2 linked regions of the Zymomonas mobilis subsp. pomaceae ATCC 29192 genome follow. The protein of the gene in region 1 interacts with the protein of each later gene in a pairwise test. Links are inferred from orthologs where the notes say so. Each region holds a gene or a part of one and is shown in the gene's direction. Other genes may lie near its edges.

The links.
Region 2: the proteins of ZYMOP_RS06160 (region 1) and ssb interact in binary tests that used the Escherichia coli proteins (3 or more experiments, as listed by UniProt). The link is inferred for Zymomonas mobilis subsp. pomaceae ATCC 29192 from one-to-one orthologs.

What each region holds. Positions count from the first base shown.
Region 1 is NC_015709.1:1,406,370-1,409,613, reverse strand. The notes cover bases 6-2,918. They hold ZYMOP_RS06160 (primosomal protein N'), read left to right. Parts: upstream 6-334; coding sequence 335-2,503; downstream 2,504-2,918. Other genes in these bases: ZYMOP_RS06155 (capsule biosynthesis protein), read right to left, coding at 2,524-2,918; ZYMOP_RS06165 (hypothetical protein), read left to right, coding at 6-125. Also shown: more of ZYMOP_RS06165, read left to right, coding at 1-5; more of ZYMOP_RS06155, read right to left, coding at 2,919-3,244.
Region 2 is NC_015709.1:1,816,590-1,819,854, reverse strand. Bases 157-3,090 are described here. They hold ssb (single-stranded DNA-binding protein), read left to right. Parts: upstream 157-1,311; coding sequence 1,312-1,869; downstream 1,870-3,090. Other genes in these bases: cobT (cobaltochelatase subunit CobT), read right to left, coding at 1,955-3,090; feoB (ferrous iron transporter B), read left to right, coding at 157-1,170. Outside these bases: more of feoB, read left to right, coding at 1-156; more of cobT, read right to left, coding at 3,091-3,265. UniProt on the Escherichia coli protein: Plays an important role in DNA replication, recombination and repair. Binds to ssDNA and to an array of partner proteins to recruit them to their sites of action during DNA metabolism. Acts as a sliding platform that migrates on DNA via reptation.

The sequences.
Region 1 (3,244 bases):
CAGGTGCACTTATTGCTAATGGTGCCTATGGCTATGGGGGCTACGGATATTATGGAGGTTGTGGTACACGCATGCAATGGGATCCATATATTGGCGATTATGTCCCTATGAGATTTTGCTACTAAATTTAAAATCAATATTATTTTACGAGCGGGTAAATTTCTTTACCCGCTCGCTCATTTTGTATGTTGGACAGAAATCTAAAGAGTAAGTTTCTATAATCTTCTTTTAAGCTGCCTATAATTTTATTAATTGAGTGCTTTAAAATAAGAAAATAAAGCAAATATAAACAAACCTTATCAATAATAAGGTTTTTTAATGAGATAAGGCTTTTGTGAAGCTTCGTATTCCTGTTTTGACGACAAATCCTTCTTTGGGGATTCTCACTTATACCTTGCCGGTGGGAAAGGATATCGTCCCGGGTAGCATCGTACGTATCCCTTTAGGGCCCCGCCAGATTTCAGGTATGGTTTGGGATACGCTTCCTTTAAAAAATGATATTATCCCAGAATCAAGGTTGAGATCTATCAGTGAAATTTACGATTTGCCTCCTGCCAAACGCTCTTATCGACGCCTAATAAGTTGGGTTGCTGCTTATTATATGGCCTCAGAAAGTGCGATTTTACGCATGGGATTACCGTTACCGCCACCATTGATGAATACGAAAATTACCCACGAATATTATCCTACCGGAAATATTCCCACACGTCTGACGGTTTTACGAAAGCAAGCCTTGGAAAGGCTGTCAGGAAAAAAAGGTCAAATAAATGAATTAGCAACATTTGCTCATGTCTCAGTCGCTGTTATCCGAGGGCTAATTAAGGAGGGCGCCTTAGCGGCTCTAGAGGTTAAGGCAGATGAAATAATAGCCATACCCGATCCCAATTTCAAATTACCCGTTTTGTCACGACAACAACAAGAAGCAGCAGATCAACTGCGATCCGCTGTAGAAGAAAGTAAATTTAGACCTTTTCTCTTAGATGGTGTCACAGGATCGGGTAAAACCGAAGTTTATTTCGAAGCTGTAGCACAGGCTATAAAGGATCAGAAACAAGCCCTTATTTTATTACCTGAGATTGCGTTAACCGAGCCTTTTTTAACCCGATTTTCTAGCCGTTTTGGCTGCAAACCTGTTGCATGGCATTCCGATCTTTCTCAATCTCGACGACGACAGGCATGGCGTGCCATCGTATCAGGAAAAGCCAAGGTTGTTATTGGAGCCAGATCAGCCTTATTTCTACCCTTCAAAAATATGGGACTCATTATTGTTGATGAAGCCCACGAGACCAGTTTTAAACAAGAAGACGGCGTATGTTATCAGGCACGTGATGTCGCTGTCATGCGTGCCAAATTTGAAGAAATTCCGGCTATTTTGGCCTCTGCAACACCAGCCCTCGAAACTGTCCTGCAAGTAAAATTAGGGCATTATAAAGAGATCAAATTACCCAAAAGGCATGGTTCAGCTGGATTACCCAATATCCACGCCATTAATCTATTAGAACATCCTCTACCCCGTGGTCGCTGGTTAGCAGAACCTTTGGTAAAATCGCTAAAAGAGGCCTTAGTCCGTCACGAACAGGGCCTGCTTTTTTTAAATAGGCGGGGTTATGCTCCTCTAACGCTATGTCGCCACTGTGGCTATCGTATTCAATGTCCACATTGTACCGCATGGATGGTTGAACATAGACAACAAGGGCAAATGATCTGTCACCATTGTGGGTTCACAACAACCATTCCAGATCATTGTCCAGAATGTCATGAAAAAGATGCCCTTGTTGCCTGTGGTCCCGGCGTAGAAAGAATTACGGAAGAAGCCTCAATCCTTTTTCCTGAAGCGCGTATTGCAACAGTGACGTCAGATACTTTGACGACCCCGATACAAGCCGCGGCATTCATTGATCAGATGGAACAAGGGGCCATTGATATTATTGTAGGAACACAACTTGTTACCAAAGGATACCATTTCCCCCGATTAACTGTAGTAGGGGTAGTGGACGCTGATTTAGGGTTACAAGGCGGTGATCTGCGCGCTTCAGAACATAGTTTTCAACAAATTGCTCAGGTCGCTGGACGGGCAGGACGAAGCGATTTAATGGGTCATGTTTTTATTCAGACCTACGAGCCAGATGTCCCCGTGATTCAAGCCTTGATCTCAGGAAATCGCGAACAATTTTATCAGGCAGAAATGGACGTAAGAGAAATAACCGAGGCACCACCCTTTGGAAGGTATGTTGCCTTAATTATCTCGTCTGAAAAACAGGACGTGGCAGAAGCTATAGCTCACAGGTTAGGACACACGGCGCCTATAAGAACCGATATGGAAATTTTCGGTCCTGCCCCTGCTCCCATGATGCAATTACGCGGTCGCTACCGTTATCGCTTATTGGTACAAGCCAAAAGAACAGTGGCAGTACAAAAAATTATTCGGAAGTGGTTAAGTACAGTAGACATTCCTTCCTCTATACGGATCACCATAGATGTTGATCCGTATAATTTTTTCTAATTTCTTAAAAAATATAAGTTTTATTGGGGTGGCAGAGATAGATTTGGAGCATGGCCTGCGGAAGCAACTAACCTTGGAGGAGAAGAAACTAAAGAAGAGGAAGAAGACCTGCTTATAGATCGGACAAGACTGGGCTCTATTGGGCAAGCCGCCTGTAATCGTGTCAGAACCCCCTTCATCACTTTAGCTAACGCTTCTTCCGAAAAAAATCCACCCGGGACAAGACAGCGTTCAATCAGAACACGTTTAAAAGCTGAAAAAATTTCCTGATCTGGTTTACCGGGATTTTCCCAAAAATTGTCCAGTTCTCCCTGATATGTCACACCTATAATATCATAGACTGCCTGTCCCAAGGTAATTACGGGAACATTACAATTTAATGCTAGCGTGCCACAGGTGCTATTGATCGTGACTAAGGCTTGCGCTTTTTGGGTAACAAGAGCGATATCGCCTCGCTCCATATAGTCAATCCGATCAGCAATCCCCAATCGTTTAGCAATAGCAAAGGATTCAGAGCACCAATCGCGTACTCCATTATCAAGAGGATGTTCTTTTATTACTAATCTTAAATTTTTGGGTGCGTAATGTGCAAAAGAACCTAATACCAACTCAATAGCTTCTAACATTCCATTAAAAGGTGAATGCAATCTGACTTGAGAATCAGCATCAAGTTGTAATGGAAAAAGCACATAAGGTGTCTGTTCTCGCTCAAGCCGAGCCAACAAAAGATCCGTCCGTGCT
Region 2 (3,265 bases), 410 kb from region 1 along the record:
TTAGCCGGATTGATGTTCTTTGTCTTTCAGGCCGTTTTTGCCTGGTCAGAAGCACCGATCAGCTGGGTCGAAGATAGCTTTACAGCCCTTCAAGATTTTATCAGACCGTTATTGCCTGAAGGCTTGATACGATCTTTGGTGGTAGATGGTATCATTGCGGGCGTCGGATCAGTTTTGGTGTTTTTACCCCAAATTCTTATCCTGTTTTTCTTTATCCTTCTGTTGGAAGGGTCAGGCTATATGGTCAGAGCCGCCTTCTTGATGGATCGGATGATGGCACGAGTAGGCCTAACCGGACGGGCCTTTATTCCTCTATTATCCTCTTTTGCCTGTGCTATTCCGGGTATTATGGCAACGCGGACTATTGAAGACCCTAAAAGCCGGCTAACGACCATATTGATTGCCCCTTTAATGACCTGCTCGGCACGATTACCGGTTTACTCGGTGATTATCGGGGCCTTCATCCCTGCCAAAAATGTCGGTTTTGGAATAGGGTTACAAGGCTTGGTCATGTTCCTGCTTTATGTCGCCGGAATTTGTGCAGCCATGTTAGTCGCCTTGATTTTCCGCTATACGCTGGCAAAAGGAAAGGCAGGTCTTTTCCTCATTGAAATGCCGCGTTATCAGATGCCTATCTGGCGAGATATTGTTTTGGGTTTGTGGCAACGTGCCCTGATTTTCCTGAAACGCGCCGGAACCACTATTTTAACGGTATCTATCGCGTTATGGGCGGTTTTGGCTTTCCCGCAAGCCCCTGAAGGCGTGCCACAGAGTGAATATTCTATTGCAGGTCGGGTAGCAGCAGCCCTTGATCCGATCATGAAGCCAGCAGGCTTTAACCATGCGATGACGATGGCCGTCATTCCAGCGATGGCAGCACGCGAAGTAGCCGTTAGTGCACTAGCTACAGTCTATTCCATTGATAGCAGTGATGAAGAAAAAACGCAGGAATCCTTAATCGATACCTTGCGCAAAGGATGGCCTTTATCTCAAGCTTTAGCGTTCTTGGCATGGTTTGTTTTTGCACCGCAATGCCTTGCCACGATTGCGGTCATTAAACGTGAGACGAATGGTTGGAAGTGGCCTTTGTTCACGCTGGCCTATCTCTTTGGTCTTGCTTATATTGCTGCAACCGTTGTTTTCCATGTAGCCCGAATGTTTGGACTTTAAAGTCGACATAAACATAATATTTTAGCCCTGTGGCGTGATTTGTTGGGTCATTCTTAAATTACGCCACAGTGTGCTTTTTTGTTTAGGGCTTTTTGTTTAAAGGAAGACAATATCGGATTTTTTGAAGGATTCTCATAAGTTATGGCAGGCAGCGTTAATAAGGTCATCATACTGGGTAATTTGGGGCGTGACCCTGAAATCAAAACCTTTAGTAACGGTAACCGGATGGCCAATCTGCGTATTGCAACGTCAGAAACATGGCGCGACCGTAATACGGGTGAACGACGTGAAAAAACAGAATGGCATTCTGTCTCGATCTTCAGTGAAGGTCTGGTAAAAGTTGTCGAACAATATCTTCGCAAGGGAAGTAAAGTTTATATCGAAGGCCAATTGCAAACGCGCAAATGGCAAGATCAATCGGGTCAGGATCGCTATACCACTGAAATCATTTTACAAGGATTCAATGGGCAGCTTGTCATGCTGGATAGTCGTAGCGGCGGCGATTTTGGCGGCGGCAGTAGTGGTGGATTTGGCGGCAACACCGGCAATAATAATTTTGGTTCCAGTAATGCGGGCCATCAAAATAACGATTGGGGCAAGACCAACGGTGATTTTGACAATAATACCCCAGCGGGTGGCAATAAGAACGAAGGCCACGACCCTTTTGGTATTGATTTAGACGATGATGTCCCATTTTAAGATTTATGAAAAATAGAATAAAGCAAAAAAGCCTGACTTTTTAGTCAGGCTTTTTCGTTTATATAAAGAAAATACATATTCAATTTTAACTGGAAGTTTTACTTTTACGGTCATCAAAAAGAGCAGCCAGCTGCTCCACAATCGCGCCGCCCAGCTGTTCAGCATCCATCAAAGTAACCGCACGCCGATAATAACGGGTTACATCATGCCCGATCCCGATGGCCAACAATTGCACAGGTGATTTATTTTCAATCCAATTGATAACCTGTCTTAAATGCTTTTCAAGATAACTACTGCTGTTAACAGAAAGCGTGGAATCATCGACAGGGGCACCATCAGAAATAACCATTAATATTCGCCGATCCTCTGGGCGCACCAGTAAACGATTATGCGCCCATATTAAAGCTTCCCCATCAATATTTTCTTTTAAAAGCCCTTCCCGCATCATTAGACCGAGTGAATTTTTGGCGCGACGCCAAGGTTCATCTGCTTCTTTATATATAATATGACGCAGATCATTAAGCCGCCCTGGGGCCGGTGGACGACCGGCATTTAACCAGTCTTCACGACTGCTGCCGCCCTTCCAAGCCCGCGTCGTAAAGCCTAAAATTTCTGTCCGCACTCCGCAACGTTCCAGCGTCCTTGCTAGAATATCAGCTGAAATCGCGGCGATTGAAATCGGCCTTCCCCGCATCGAACCAGAATTATCAATAAGAAGAGTAACAACCGTATCTTTAAAAGAGGCTTCACGCTCGATTTTATAGCTGAGAGGTAACAGAGGATTAGCGATAATACGCGATAATCGCGCAGCATCTAATAAACCTTCATCTTGGTCAAAATCCCAGCTACGATTTTGTTGTGCCTGAAGCCGCCGTTGTAGACGATTGGCCAAACGGGTTACGACCCCATGAAGGTGGCTTAGTTGCTGATCAAGATAGGCTCGTAGCCGCTGTAACTCTTCTTCGTCACAAAGATCATGCGCTGCAACAATTTCATCATGTGCGGTTGTAAAAATTTTATACTGAAAGCTGTCCTCTTCCTGATTTTTACCTGCTGTGGCATTTGGGCTGAGACCTTCGCCTTCTTCATCGCCGCCCTCTGTTGCCAGCTCTTCTTGATCGCTTCCGTCCCGATCCGGGTTATGGGCGCTAGTATCGGACTCATCCCCTTGACCTTGTCCGCGCATTTCCTGTGGTTCACCACCCGATTCTTCTTGCGGACTATCTTGTTCGCTTGATGAACCGGCTTCGCTCTCTTTATCCTCATCACCAGAGGTATCATCAGTAGGACTCGTCTTCGTTTCTGCTTGATCATCCAAAGGGATAATTTGCAGATCCTGTAATAAATGAAGTGCCTTATCGGCAAAAGAACTCTGATTAGCCGCCGATTTAGCTAA